2 regions of the Comamonas thiooxydans genome follow, and region 1 is predicted to be linked to the other one. Evidence: predicted binding sites of a transcription regulator. Region 1 holds the regulator's gene; the other holds the start of a gene.

The links. Region 1 encodes sigma-54, which starts transcription at its own class of promoters, with help from an activator protein. Its sites were predicted from a motif close to TGGCANGNAANCTGCTTT; they were not measured.
Region 2: CTR2_RS03255 (ammonium transporter) is a predicted target of sigma-54. The motif match lies at 5,122-5,139, and genes of this name have one in related genera.

Annotation. Positions count from the first base shown of each region.
Region 1 covers NZ_AP026738.1:5,617,146-5,624,786, reverse strand. The annotation lists gene argS (arginine--tRNA ligase) at 1-941, shown strand, start outside; gene CTR2_RS26190 (SPOR domain-containing protein) at 1,043-1,747, shown strand; gene CTR2_RS26185 (thiol:disulfide interchange protein DsbA/DsbL) at 1,860-2,510, shown strand; gene lptA (lipopolysaccharide transport periplasmic protein LptA) at 2,641-3,297, shown strand; gene lptB (LPS export ABC transporter ATP-binding protein) at 3,294-4,076, shown strand; gene CTR2_RS26170 (RNA polymerase factor sigma-54) at 4,222-5,823, shown strand; gene CTR2_RS26165 (S41 family peptidase) at 5,827-7,416, opposite strand.
Region 2 covers NZ_AP026738.1:724,153-731,793, reverse strand. The annotation lists gene CTR2_RS03285 (hypothetical protein) at 1-254, shown strand, start outside; gene CTR2_RS03280 (LLM class flavin-dependent oxidoreductase) at 300-1,307, shown strand; gene CTR2_RS03275 (helix-turn-helix transcriptional regulator) at 1,434-2,123, shown strand; gene CTR2_RS03270 (glutathione S-transferase family protein) at 2,217-2,873, shown strand; gene CTR2_RS03265 (SDR family NAD(P)-dependent oxidoreductase) at 2,945-3,694, opposite strand; gene gspF (type II secretion system inner membrane protein GspF) at 3,855-5,078, shown strand; gene CTR2_RS03255 (ammonium transporter) at 5,211-6,413, shown strand; gene CTR2_RS03250 (5'-nucleotidase) at 6,475-7,392, shown strand; gene CTR2_RS03245 (EF-hand domain-containing protein) at 7,464-7,641, shown strand, end outside.

The DNA of each region.
Region 1 (7,641 bases):
AGGATCTGCAGGCGTTCAACCTGAAGTTCGACGAGTACTACCTGGAGTCCAGCCTCTATGAAAACGGTCATGTCGAGGCAACGGTCAACCGCCTGATCGCCAACGGCAAGACCTATGAGCAGGACGGCGCGCTGTGGCTCAGGTCCACCGACTACGGCGACGACAAAGACCGCGTGATGCGCAAGACTGACGGCGGTTACACCTACTTTGTGCCCGATGTGGCCTATCACATCCAGAAGTTCAAGCGCGGCTTCACCAAGGTGGTGAACATTCAGGGTACGGACCACCATGGCACCATCGCCCGTGTGCGTGCAGGCCTGCAGGCCGCCGATGTAGGCATCCCCGAGGGCTACCCCGACTACGTGCTGCACACCATGGTGCGCGTGGTGCGCAACGGCGAAGAGGTCAAGATCAGCAAGCGCGCCGGCTCCTACGTCACGCTGCGCGATCTGATCGAGTGGACCAGCAAGGATGCCGTGCGCTTCTTCCTGCTCTCGCGCAAGCCCGACACCGAGTACACCTTCGACGTGGATCTGGCCGTGGCCCAGAACAACGACAACCCCGTGTACTACGTGCAGTACGCCCATGCGCGCATCCAGTCCGTGCTGCGTGCCTGGCAGGAGGCCGGTGGTGCTGGTCTGGCGGCACTCAAGGATGTGGACCTGTCCGCTCTGGAAGGTCCACAGGCCCAGGCGCTGATGCTGCTGCTGGCCAAGTACCCCGAGATGCTGACCGCTGCTGCCGAAGGCAATGCACCTCACGACGTGACCTTCTACCTGCGCGATCTGGCCTCCAGCTATCACAGCTACTACGACGCAGAGCGTATCTTGGTGGACGACGAAAAGGTCAAGCTTGCACGTCTGGCCCTGGTCGCTGCCACGGCCCAGGTGTTGCACAATGGTCTGGCGGTGCTGGGTGTGAGCGCACCCGAGCGCATGTAATCCCAGTTTCCTGTCCATCGATCACCTTGCCGGCCTTGCCTGTCAGGGGTCGGTGGATCTGAGAATGGAATAACTGAAGCAGAAAGCGTTAAGCGACTGATATGAAGAACCAGCAACGCGGTGGAACCATCCTGGGGCTTATCTTTGGCATGGTCATCGGTCTGGCTGCGGCCCTGGCCGTGGCCATCTATGTGACCAAGGTGCCGGTGCCCTTCCTCAACAAGGGTGGAAACAACACTCAGCGCGATGCGGCTGAGGCCGAGCGCAACAAGAACTGGGACCCCAACGCACCACTGCAGAGCCGCCAGCCTGCACCGCCCCCGGTGACACCACCAGTTCCTCCGAGCGACGTGACGGTGTCGCCGCCTACGCCTGCGGTACAACCTACTGCTACCGGCGGAGTCACCACGCCGCCACCACCTTCTACGCCGGAGAAGCCTGCCAAGCCCGCACCGGGTGATCCGCTGGGTGATCTGGTCAAAGAACGCTCCGCCGCCGCCGACAAGGCCGACAAGGCGCGTGCAGACAAGGAAAAGGCGGCCGCGCAGACGGCATCCTCTTCGGACTCTGCATTCAACTACTTTGTGCAGGCCGGTGCTTTCCGTGGCCAGAGCGAAGCGGAAGCGCAGCGTGCCAAGCTGGCCATGCTGGGCTGGGAGTCGCGCATCAGCGAGCGTGAGCAGAACGGCATCACCGTTTTCCGCGTGCGCGTGGGGCCGTTCAGCAAGCGTGACGACGCCGAGCAGCTCAAGGGCAAGCTCGACGGTGCGGGCGTGGACTCGACCCTGGTGCGCGCGGCTAGATAACCAGGCCCTTGCTTGAGGTCTCAGGCTCGTGCCATCGGTAGTTTTGACAACGCTGAACTTTTTTGGGCCTGTTGGCTCTGATACTGCAGACCTGATACAGGAGTTTGTTTAGATGAAACGTCGCGAATTCTCTCTGGCTGCCTCGGCAGCTGCTGCCGGTGCCCTGAGTCTGGGTGCCTCCTCCAGCTGGGCCCAGGGCGCTGCGCCCAAGGAAGGCAAGGACTACATCAAGCTCGGCAAGCCCGCCAGCGTGAGCGCGCCGGCCGGCAAGGTCGAGGTGGTCGAGTTCTTCTGGTACAGCTGCCCGCATTGCAATGCCTTCGAGCCCCAGTTCGAAGCCTGGGCAAAGGGCCAGCCTGCCGATGTGGTGGTGCGCCGCGTGCCCGTGGCTTTCAATGCCTCTTTCGTGCCCCAGCAAAAGCTGTACTACGCCCTGGAGGGTATGAACCTGCTGCCCCAGTTGCACGCCAAGGTGTTCCGCACCATCCACGTGGATCGCAATCTGCTCAAGACCGATGACGCCATCCTTGACTGGGTGGGCAAGCAGGGCGTGGATCTGGCCAAGTTCAAGGAGGTCTACAACTCCTTCACCGTGGCCAATCAGGCGCGCAAGGCTGCTCAGCTGCAAAACGAATATGACGTGGAAGGCGTGCCCGCCATGGGTGTGGCCGGCCGCTACTACACGGACGGCACCAAGGCCGGCAATATGGACAATGTGCTGCGCGTGGTCAATGCGCTGGTCGCCTCCAGCCGCAAGGCCTGAGATTAGGCAGCAGACGCCAGTGACGTTTGACGCCCAACAAGCCCGCCGCCGTGCGGGCTTTTTTGTGGGTGTTTTTTACGCAAGTTGCAAAAAGGGAATGACTACAATGGATGCAAGAAACGTGCCTTCCATGAAAAAAACACTCCTACCTCTTGCGCTGGCCTGCGCCCTGGCAGCAGCGACCGGCATTGTCCATGCCGAAAAAGCCGACAGCGCCAAGCCCATGAATATCGAGGCGGACGCGTTGCGTCATGACGAGCTGCAGCAGACCAGCGTCTTCACCGGCAATGTGGTGATGACCAAGGGCTCCATCGTGCTGCGCGGCGCCCAGCTCGATGTGCGGCAGGACGCCGAGGGCTATCAGTACGGTGTGATCAAGGCCGAGGCAGGCAAGCGGGCGTTCTTCCGTCAGAAGCGCGATACCGTGGCCGGTCAGCCCGAGGAGTTCATCGAGGGCGAAGGCGAAGTCATCGAGTACGACGGCAAGGCCGACATCGTCAAGTTCATCCGTCGTGGCGAGATGCGCCGCTACCGTGGCGGTCAGCTCAGTGATCAGGTCACGGGCTCCATCATCGTCTACAACAACATCACCGACGTCTATACCGTCGATGGTCAGAAGACCAGCGGCGGCCTGCCGAGTTCCTCCGTGGGGCAGGGCGGCCGTGTGCGCGCCATCATGGCGCCCAAGGACGGTACGCCGGGGGCACAGCCCAAGCCTGCAACACCTGCCACGCAGCTGCGCCAGAGCATGACGCTGGGCGGCGAGAAAGCCGACGAGAAGAAATGAGCGAGCCGACTTTCTCCAGCAGCCGCAGCGGCGAGTCCGACAGCCGCCTGGAGGCCAAGCATCTGGCCAAGTCCTACGGCAGCCGCAAGGTGGTCAAGGATGTGTCCCTGTCCGTGCAAAAAGGCGAGGTGGTCGGTTTGCTCGGCCCCAACGGTGCGGGCAAGACCACATCGTTCTACATGATCGTGGGCCTGGTGCGCAGCGACGGCGGCGAGATCTTCATCGACGGCCAGCCGGTGGGCGGCATGCCGATTCACCAGCGTTCGCGCCTGGGCCTGTCCTATCTGCCCCAGGAAGCCTCCATCTTTCGCAAGCTCAGCGTGGAAGACAATGTGCGCGCCGTGCTGGAGCTGCAAAAGGACGAGCAGGGCAAGGCGCTGACGCGCGACGAGATCGAAAAGCGCCTCACCGGCCTGCTGCAGGAGCTGCGCGTCGAGCATCTGCGCCAGTCGCCGGCGCTGGCGCTGTCCGGTGGTGAGCGCCGTCGCGTGGAAATTGCCCGCGCCCTGGCCACGCAACCGCGCTTCATTCTGCTTGACGAGCCGTTTGCCGGCATCGACCCGATTGCGGTGATCGAGATCCAGCGCATCATCGGCTTCCTCAAGGAGCGCGGCATAGGCGTGCTGATCACCGACCACAATGTGCGCGAGACGCTGGGCATCTGCGACCACGCCTTCATCATCAGCGACGGCCATGTGCTGGCCGAAGGCACGCCCGAGGAGATCGTGGAGAACGCCGATGTGCGCCGCGTCTATCTGGGCGAACATTTCAGAATGTGATGACCTCCACGCTCCCTCACTTTGTGTGGTCGCTGCCCCCAGAAGGGTTCCTGACCGGCTGCGCCGAGGCTTGCCTTGGGGCAGCCCGGCGGCAAACCCATGGCACTGCGCGCGTTTGCAATGATTGTCTGGGAGCCGCGCCTCGATGAAGCCAGGTCTCTCGCTACGCGTTTCGCAGCATTTATCGCTGACGCCGCAGCTGCAGCAATCCATTCAGCTGCTGCAGCTCTCCACTCTGGAGCTGGCGCAGGAAGTCGAGCAGATGCTGGTCGACAACCCTTTTCTGGAGCGTGCGGGCGATGAGGCCGAAACTACGGGTGATGCTCCTGCAGATGTAGCTGCTAGCGTTAATGAATACAGCACTTCAGATGGAATTCATGCTGAAAAGGAAGCATCGCAAGCGCAATCAGCTACTGAAACAGTAGCGGAAGCACCAAACCCCGAAACCCCTGAAACGCTGAACTGGGAGGCCGACGGCATGGACGGCCAGGACGGGGAATGGGGCGGCGAATCCAGCAGCGAGTGGGATACCCCCTCGGCCAGCAGCTCCACGCGCAACCGCGATGGCGATGACGAAACCGATGCCATCGATCTGGCGCGCGAGCACCAGAGCCTGACCGACTTTCTCCATCGTCAGGCGCTGAGCCTGCATCTGGGCGCGGCGGACATGGCGGCACTGCGCTTTCTCATCGAGTCGCTCAGTGACGACGGCTATCTCGAGGATTCCCTGCAGGAGCTGGCGCAGAGCCTGGCCGGCGACGACCTCGAAGAGCGCGAGGAGCTGGAGCAGCACTTTGCCATTGCGCTGAAGCTGCTGCAAAGCCTGGAGCCCGTGGGCGTGGGCGCGCGTGATCTGGCCGAGTGCCTGCAGCTGCAGCTGCGCGATCTCATCCGCACCGCCGAGGATGAGGGCACGACCGAGGCGCATATGAACCGGCTGCTGCTGGCGCAGGCCATCTGCGCGCAGCCCATGGACCTGCTGGCGCGGCGCGATCTGCGCAAGCTCACCAGCCTGTGCGGCGCGCGCGAGGAGCAACTGCGCGAGGCCATGGCCCTGATCGCCAGGCTGGAGCCGCGTCCGGGGCGCCGCTTTGTCGACGTGGAACGCCATATCGTGGTGCCCGATGTCATCGTGCGCCCGGTGCGGGCCGGCTCGGGCCGGGCGGACTTTTCCGTGCAGCTCAACCCCGAGGTCATGCCGCGTCTGCGCGTGCATGACATCTATGCCAGCGTGCTGCGCCGCCACAAGAACAGCGACGGCCATGCGGCGCTGCAGCAGCAACTGCAGGAGGCGCGCTGGTTCATCAAGAACATCCAGCAGCGCTTCGACACCATCTTGCGGGTCTCCGAAGCCATCGTGGAGCGGCAGAAGAACTTCTTTGTGCATGGTGAGCTGGCCATGCGACCGCTGGTGCTGCGCGATATCGCAGACACGCTGGGCCTGCACGAGTCCACCATCAGCCGTGTGACCACCGCCAAGTACATGGCCACGCCCCAGGGCACCTTCGAGCTCAAGTATTTCTTCGGTTCGGGCCTGGGCACGGAAACCGGCGGCAGCGCCTCCAGCACGGCCGTGCGTGCGCTGATCAAGCAGTTTGTCGATGCCGAAGATGCCAGGAAGCCGCTATCGGACGCCAAGCTGGCCGATATGCTCAAGGAGCAGGGCATCGAGTGCGCGCGTCGCACCGTCGCCAAATACCGCGAGCAGCTCAAGATACCGACGACCACGCTGCGCAAGGCGCTCTAAGACTTAGTGCGGCAGCAGCAGGCGGTTGTTGCGTGCCGGGTTGCGCCGGAGCGTAAGAGGCGCAGCATTCGGATCAGGGCTGACACTGCGCTTGCGGGCTGTGGCAGCAAAAGGCTGAGCGGGGCACAAGCCCGTGCTGATATGGTTCATGGCGGCAGCCAGCATGCCTTCCTGCGGGTCACCCAGTGCATGGTCTAAATCATCGGGCACGCTGCAACCGGGCACATAGCGCTGTGTTGGACCATTGCCCGGTGTAAAACCGTCGGCGTAGTCGCCAAAGCCTTTGGCATTGATACCGGCAAACTCGATAGGGAAGTAACTGATGCCGCAGTTGTCCTTGGCCGTAAAACCATAAGGCTTGCCGCAGGTCGTGCCTCCAATCAGGATGACTTCCACATCCACACCGCGCAGGCCATTGATCAGTGCCTCACTGGCCGAGCACGTGCCCGATTGCGCTAGGACATACACCCGCTTCAGGTTGAGTGTGGGCAAGGGCTGAATATTGCTGCATTCGTTGTTGATGGGAAAGCAGGAGCTGCCATAAAACGGCGTCACCTGCGTTTCTGCGCTGCGGCGTGCGTTGTATTGCAGCGTCTCGAAAGTCTTGCCAGCCGTTTGCGTGCTGCCCGCAATCATGGTTGCCAGCTCTGCAGCGATGAACAGAAAACCACCGCCGTTGTAGCGCAGATCCAGCACTAAATCGCTCACGTTCTGGTTGCGCAGATTGGAAATGGCGGTGACCAGCTGACCTTCGGCGGGCAGCACATGGTCATTGAAGACGATGTAGCCAGCACGTGCACCGCTGTTTAGCGTGAGCACTCGCGACTGCGGCACCGGGGTGTTGGTGATATTGGTGCTGGTCAGATTTTGCACGGGCAGTTGCGCGCCGCCGCGCTGTAGGATGAAGTTGTGCGTGACGCCCAATATCTCAGGGAACAATCCGGCATTGAGCACATCCACCCCATCGGCATCGGGCGCATCGGCGGAGACGTCATCGATCGAGACCAGGGTGTCGCCACGCTTAAAGCCCGCCACATCGGCTGGGCTGCCGGGCTCGATATAGGCGATGCGCAGGCCCCGTGGCGGTGTGGGGCTGGCCATTCGCCACTCGATGCCGTGACTGGGCGCAGTGGCGTTTTCGGAGACCGATTGCCATAGCTGCGTGGGATACATAAAGCTGAACTGGTCGCGCCGGGCACCGGATTCGGTAATGGCAGGCGTCAGCAGTGCATCAAAGTAATTGCTCAGGTCGGTGTAGTAGTAGCCGCTGCTGAAGCTGGCTGCGCCAGGGTCTACAGCTGGGACCTCTTCGCGCCACAGATAGGCTTCATCAAAGTAGGTGCGCAGCCAGCGCTTTTCCGTGTCCAGCGTAGCGTTGCGTAGCGGGGTATCGGCCAGGATGTTGTCGGGAGAGCATTGCTGGGCAAAGCTGCTGGATGTCTCGGCCGGGTTTGGGGGCGGGCCAGTGTTGTCTGGGTTGCTGCTGCCTGGGCTATCGGTAACAGGACTGTCATTCACGCCCCCGCCGCAACCTGCAAGCAGGCTCAGGCACACTACGCCACACAGGGCAACGCCACGGATTGAACTCGACATCGAAAGCTCCCTCGGCTGGATGTGGAATGCCAATCCCATCCGATATTTTAGAAACGGTGCCGCGAATTATTACCACCAAATGCCGAAAGTCACTATGCGCAAGTCAAGCCAAAAGGCGTGTCGTGATTTGTCTGCCGCTGTATCTGATTTCCGTGACCGGAGGTGGTTTATGGCTTGGATAGTCCTATCTATCCTCTCGAAGGATTGCGTTGGGCAACAAAAAAG
Region 2 (7,641 bases), 1.0 Mb from region 1:
CCTATGGCGGCGACCTGTTTCTGCTGCTGATCGCCCTGGCTGTCATCAGCCTTGCCGTGCTGTTCAACCTCAAGGCCCGCCTGCCCGTGGACCAGTTGCGCCGCGTGATCCGCATGGCGGCGCTGGTGGCCTTGCTGGGCTCGGTATTCGCCATGCAGGCCGGCAGCACCTACTACGCCATGGCCGCCGTGCTGCTGGCCTGGGGCGTGCTGGTCGGCATTGTCTTTGGACGTGAAGTAGGCCGCAAGCGCTGACTCACAAAGCACTGCAAGCTATCAAAATCATATAGATCAAACGCCATGAAATCCCTGAACAACGTCAAGCTGTCCATGCTGGACCTGGTCGCCGTGCGCGAAGGCGGAACGGTGGCCGATGCTCTGCAGATTGCCGTGCGCACCGCGCAGCAGGCCGAGAAGCTGGGCTTCACCCGCTACTGGCTGGCCGAGCACCACAATATGCCCGGCATTGCGAGTTCGGCCACGGCCGTGCTGATCGGCCATATCGCAGGTGCCACGCAGAAGATTCGTGTGGGCTCGGGCGGCATCATGCTGCCCAACCATGCACCGCTGGTGGTCGCCGAGGCCTTCGGCACGCTGGCCGAGCTCTACCCGGGCCGCATCGACCTGGGCCTGGGCCGCGCGCCGGGCACCGACGGCGCGACCATGCGCGCCCTACGCCGCGACCGCGTGGAGACCGAGGAGGATTTCCCGCGCGACGTACAGGAGCTGCAGCGCCTGCTGGGCGATCACCAGGATGGCGCCCGCATCATCGCCATGCCGGGCGCGGGCACGCATGTCCCGATCTGGCTGCTGGGCTCCAGCCTGTTCTCGGCCCAGCTGGCTGCACACATGGGCCTGCCCTATGCCTTTGCCTCGCACTTTGCGCCGCGCATGCTGCACCAGGCCCTGGCCCTGTACCGCCAGATGTTCAAGCCCAGTGCCACACTGGCCAAGCCTTACGCGATTGTCGGCGTGCCCGTGATTGCAGCCCCCAGCGATGAAGAGGCCCAGTTCCTGGCCAGCAGCACCTATCAGCGCGTGCTCGGCATTCTCACCGGCAACCGCACCCGTCTCATGCCACCGATACCGGACTTCTGGGAGCAGCTGGACGGGCGCGCCCAGGCGGCGATTGCCGATTTTCTGGCCGTGGGCGTCATTGGCGGCCCCGATACCGTGCGCCAGGGCCTGCAAAAGCTGGCCGACGAGACCCAGGCCGATGAATTCATGATCGTCAGCGATGTCTATGACGCCGAGCTGCGCCTGCGCAGCCTGGAAATCACGGCTGGCGCCATGAACACCGCAGCCTGAGCGGTCCTGGCAACTCCCTCCTCTTTCGCTGCGCGGGAGGAGGAAGCTCAGGGATAACGACAAACCGGCTGCACTGGCATGAGAGCATGCCAAACTCCAGCGTCGTTCACCTCTGAAATCTTGCCCATGAGCCGCTCCGCCCGTCTGCTGCAATTGCTGGATACGCTGCGCCGCGCCCGTCAGCCGCAGACCGGGCCCGAGCTGGCCCAGGCGCTGGGCGTCAGCCTGCGCACGCTGTACCGCGACATCGCCACCTTGCGTACTCAGGGCGCCGACATTCTGGGCGACCCCGGCATAGGCTTCGAGATGCGGCCCGGCTTTTTGCTGCCCCCTCTGATGTTCAACGCCGACGAGCTGGAGGCGCTGCTGCTGGGCGCTCGCTGGGCCAGCCTGCAGGCCGATCCGCAACTGGCCCAGGCCGCCACCGCCGCCATGGACCGCATACGCTCGGCGCTGCCGCTGGAGCTGCGTATCGCCGTCGACACCAGCGGTCTGCTGGTTCCCAATATGCAGACAGACCCACCGGCCGAGCCCTGGCAGGCCGCGCTGCGCCGCGCCATCCGCGCCGAACACAAGGTCGTGCTGCACTACCGTGACCAGCATGGCGTGCCAAGCCAGCGCCGGATCTGGCCGTTTGCCATGGCCTATTTCGAGCGCAGCCGCGTGGTGTCGGCCTGGTGCGAGTTGCGCCAGGCCTTTCGTCACTTTCGCGCCGACCGCGTGGATGCGCTGGAGGATCTGGGCGAACGCTATCCACAAAGGCGCCAGGCGCTGATACAGCGCTGGCTGGACGAAACCGGCTACACGCTGGATTGAGAGGCGCTGCTGACAGAAACTGTCAGCCCCCACTCCTACATTGGCTGCATGGCGTTTTTGCCATGTCACAACAACCCGCCAAGGAGAGCCGCAATGTCCACATCTCAACAGCCCAAGCTGCGCTTTTTCAGCAACCCCAGATCACGCGCCCGCATGGTGCGCTGGATGCTGGAGGAATGCGGTGCCGACTATGAAACCGTTGACCTGGAATTCGGGCCCGAGATGAAGTCGCCCGAGTACCTGTCCATCAACCCCATGGGCAAGGTCCCGGCGCTGCAGCATGGCGATGCCGTGGTCACCGAGACCGGAGCCATCCTCGCCTATCTGGCCGAGCTTTTCCCCGAGAAACGACTGGCCCCGGCGATGGGCAGCACGGAGCGCGCCAGCTACTTTCGCTGGCTGTTCTTTGTCGCCGGGCCGGTGGAGGCCGTCACAACCGCCCGCAACGAAGGCTGGCTGCAATCGCAAACTCATCAGCAGGCCATGAGCGCGGGCTTTGGCCGCTTTGACGACGTGCTGAACACCTTGCTGCATGCGGTGGCCGGCAAACGCTATGTATGCGGCGACCACTTCACAGCCGCCGATCTGTATCTGGCCAGCTATATCGGCTGGAGCATGATGGATGGCAGCTTGCCCAAGCGGCCCGAATTCGAGGCCTATGCCACGCCGCTGCTGCAGCGTGCAGCCTCGGTGCGCGCCGACGAGATCGACGGCGATATGCAAGCCGCAGCCATGGCGCCAGTCGTTTAAGGTTTTCGCCCGTAGCGCCTGCCAGTCAAGCGCAGGGCAATCAAAACCTATAGCAAACCGCTGCAAACCACTCAGCGCGCCAAGTAACCGCCGTCGACCGGGTAATAAGCGCCCGTCACAAACGACGCGCGGTCACTGGCCAGCCAGGCCACCAGCTCGGCAATCTCTTCGGGCTGGCCCAGGCGCCCCATGGGATGGGCCGCCACCAGCGCCGCATGCGTGGCCGGATCCTGCTCCAGACCGCTGATCATGGGGGTCTGGATAAAGCCCGGTCCCACGGCATTGACGCGCACGCCCCTGGCCGAATATTCGAGTGCTGCCGCCTTGGTCAGACCCAGCACGCCATGCTTGGCGGCTGTATAGGCCGCAGAGTTGGCAAAGCCCACGGCACCGAGGATGGACGCCATATTGATGATGGAGCCGCCGCCGCCCTGCAGCATGGCGGCTATCTGGTATTTGCAGGCATAGAAGACGCCAGAGAGATTGACGCGCAGCACCTGCTCCCAGGCATCCAGCGGATAGTCGGCCGTGGGCGCGCTGACGCCGCCGATGCCGGCGTTGTTGCAGGCCACGTCCAGGCGGCCGAAGTGGCGCATGGTCAAGGCCACCAGCGCTTCATGGTCCGCCGCGCTGCCGGCGTCGGCGCGCAGATACTGTGCCTCTGCGCCCAGCTCGCGCACCAGGGCTGCGGTCTCCTGGCCCTGCTCCTCGTTGAGGTCGGCCAGCACCACGCGCGCGCCTTCCCTGGCCCATGTCAGCGCCACACAGCGGCCTATGCCGGATGCAGCCCCCGTCACCAATGCAACCTTGTCCTTGAGCATCGAAACCTCGCATTCTTGAATCGGCAGACCATTGTGCCGAGCCCGGCCGCGGCAGTCATGACCTGCGTCAAGCCGGGCTCGCTCTCTCAAACGCCGAAGTGCTGACATCATTAGTCGCTACTATCTGCATTAACCCCTCACCCGTCAGATCGATTCGCGCATGCCCGCCTTTACCTTTGAAGCCCTGGATGCCCAGGGCCAGACCCGCAAGGGCACCCTGGAAGCCGACAACGCCCGTGCCGCGCGCAGCCAGCTGCGCAGCCAGGCCCTGGTGCCGCTGCAGGTCGAGCCCGTCGCCGCAGGCAAGGGCCAGGGCCGCACCGGCGCTTCCGGATGGTTCACGCGCCCGGTCTTCAACTCCACCAGCCTCGCGGTATGGACCCGCCAGCTCTCGGGCCTGGTCAGCTCCGGCCTGCCCATAGAGCGCGCACTGGCCGCGCTGTCCGAGGAAGCCGAGGACGAACGCCAGCATCAGTTGGTTGCAGCGCTGAGGGCCGAGGTCAATGCCGGCTCCAGCTTTGCCAGGGCGCTGGAACAGCATCCGCGCGAGTTTTCCGATATCTTCTGCGCCGTGATCGGCGCCGGCGAATCCAGCGGCAGTCTGGGTCCGGTGCTGGAAAACCTGGCCGACGACCTGGAGGCGCGCCAGGCATTGCAATCCAAGCTCATCGGCGCCTCGCTGTATCCAGCCATCGTGACGCTGGTGGCCATCGTCATCGTGATCTTTCTGGTCAGCTATGTGGTGCCGCAGGTGGCCGGCGTGTTTGCCGGCACCAAGCGTGCGCTGCCGTTTCTCACCGTGGTCATGCTCGGCATCAGCGACTTTGTGCGCCACTACGGCTGGTTCATGCTGGCCGTGCTGCTGCTGGCTGCCGTGGGCTTTCGGCTGGCGCTCAGGAACGAGGCATTCCGCGAGCGCTTCGATGCCCAGTGGCTGCGTCTGCCGCTCATAGGCCGGCTCTCGCGCAGCTATAACGCGGCGCGCTTTGCCGGCACCCTGGCCATGTTGGCCGGAGCGGGCGTGCCCATTCTCAAGGCCTTGCAGGCCGCGGCCGAGACGCTGAACAACCGCGCCCTGCGCGCCGATGCCATGGATGCCCTGGTACTGGTGCGCGAAGGCGCGCCACTGGCCTCGGCCCTGGCTCAGAAGAAGCGCTTTCCGGGCCTGGTCGCCATGTTCGCCCGGCTGGGCGAGCAGACGGGCCAGCTACCGCTGATGCTGCAGCGTGCCGCCACCCAGCTGTCCACCGAGGTCCAGCGCCGCGCCATGCACCTGGCCACGATCCTCGAGCCGCTGCTCATCGCCGTCATGGGACTGGTGGTCATGCTCATCGTGCTGGCCGTGCTCATGCCCATCATCCAGCTCAACCAGTTCGTCAAATAGGCGCTTCCGCGCCCGCAGCGGTGCGGAAGCGCCCACTCCAGCTTGGCGCAATTCTTGCTTTCTTTTAGTGCATTGCGGGTATTTCCCTCAATTTCGCACCAATAAATAGCAAATTTCAGCTGGAGCGTTTTCATGCAAGCACTAAAACAGGGCGCGGATGCCCTGTTCATTCTGATGGGCGCCGTCATGGTCCTGGCCATGCACGCCGGTTTCGCTTTTCTGGAGCTGGGCACCGTGCGCCGCAAGAACCAGGTCAATGCCCTGGTCAAGATCCTGGTCGACTTCTCGGTCTCCACCGTGGTCTATTTCGCTCTCGGCTATGGCGTGGCCTACGGCACGCACTTTTTCGTGGGCGCCGAGCAGCTCGCTGCGCTCAACGGCTACGGCCTGGTCAAGTTCTTCTTTCTGCTGACCTTTGCCGCCGCCATTCCCGCCATCATCTCGGGCGGCATTGCCGAGCGCGCCAAGTTCTGGCCCCAGCTGATCGCCACGGCCATGATCGTGGGCCTGATCTATCCCTTCTTCGAGGGCATTGCCTGGAACCAGCATTTCGGCGTCCAGGCCTGGATCAAGGCGCTGACCGGCTCCGAGTTCCATGACTTTGCCGGCAGCGTGGTGGTGCACGCCGTGGGCGGCTGGATCGCCCTGGGAGCCGTGCTGCTGCTGGGCCCGCGCCGCAACCGTTACCGCCAGGGCGGAGCGATTGCCGCCACACCACCCTCCAGCATTCCTTTTCTGGCGCTGGGCGCCTGGATTCTGATCGTGGGCTGGTTCGGCTTCAATGTGATGAGTGCCCAGAACCTGGACAAGATCTCCGGCCTGGTCGCCGTGAATTCGCTGATGGCCATGGTGGGCGGCACGCTGGCAGCCCTGGCAGTGGGCAAAAACGACCCGGGTTTTGTGCACAACGGCCCGCTGGCCGGCCTGGTCGCCGTCTGCGCGGGCTCGGATCTGATGCATCCTCTGGGGGCCCTCGTCGTGGGGGCTGCCGCAGGCGCCATCTTTGTCTTCATGTTCACGCTGACGCAGAACAAATGGAAGATCGACGATGTGCTGGGCGTGTGGCCGCTGCACGGTCTGTGCGGTGCCTGGGGCGGCATTGCGGCCGGCATCTTCGGCACGCAGGCGCTGGGCGGGCTTGGCGGCGTGCATCCGCTGGCCCAGCTCATAGGCACGCTGATGGGCGTGGCCTGGGCCGCGCTGGGCGGTCTGCTGGTCTACGGCCTGCTCAAGAAGACCATGGGGCTGCGCCTGAGCCAGGAGCAGGAGTTCGACGGGGCCGATCTGTCCATACACCACATCAGTGCCACGCCCGAGCGCGAAGCCAACTGGTGAGGGCCAGGCGGCCTGCGTATCATCGGAGCTTGTCTGCACATCCGCTTAAAGCCGTACCGCCATGGCCATGACCCTGAACGACAAGCTCGTCGTTGCCATCTCCTCGCGAGCCCTGTTCGATTTCGAGGAGGAAAACCGCCTCTTCGAGGACAGCGACCCGGCGAGCTATCTGCGCCTGCAGCGCGAGCGGCTCAACGTGCCTGCCGCGCCCGGCGTGGCCTTCTCGCTGGTCAAGAAGCTGCTGGCCTTCAACACCGAGGCACAGCAGCATGTGGAAGTGGTGCTGCTCTCGCGCAACGACCCCGTCAGCGGCATGCGCGTCTTCCGCTCTGCCCAGGCCCACGGCCTGCACTCCATACAGCGCGGCGTGTTCACCCAAGGACGCGACCCCTTCGGCTATCTGCGCCCGCTGGGAGCCCAGCTGTTTCTGTCGGCGAATGCCGACGACGTGACCCAGGCACTGCAGCTGGGCTACCCGGCCGCCCATGTGTTCACCGACTCCATGCGTGCCAGCAGCAGCCATCCCCGCGAAGTGCGCATCGCTTTCGACGGCGATGCCGTGCTGTTTTCCGACGAGGCCGAGCGCATCTTCCAGGCCCAGGGCCTGGAGGCTTTCCAGCAGCATGAGCTGGAGAAAGCCGCCCAGCCACTGCCCGAAGGCCCGTTCAAGCCGCTGCTGGCCGCCCTGCACCGGCTGCAGCAGGCCGATGTGGCCGGCATGCGCGTGCGCACGGCCCTGGTCACGGCGCGCAGCGCCCCGGCCCATGAACGCGCGCTGAATACGCTGATGGACTGGAAGATCGATGTCGATGAAGCCATGTTCCTCGGCGGACTGGCCAAGGGCGGGTTTCTGCGCGAGTTCGAGCCCGATTTCTTCTTCGACGACCAGACCGGCCATGTGCGCAATGCGGCCGGGCATGTTCCCTCGGGCCATGTGCGCAGCGGCATTGCCCACGACAAGGCGGCGCTGCCTACGTAAAACTTGGCAAAGTCCGGCAAGCGAATGCAAAACTTTGAAAGTGCGGCGGGACGGAGCTTGAGAATGCCGCCATGGCCCTCATCTGTACCGCTATGTCAAAAGCCAAGAACCACCCCATCGTCGCACGCAGCAGCTCGGTCATGAAGACCGCCATGGGCGTGCTGCTGACCAGCGCCGTGCTGCTGCTACCCACGGTGCGCGCCGAGGAATCCGCCGGCGACAAGGTGGCGGAAAGACAGGGAACCCAGC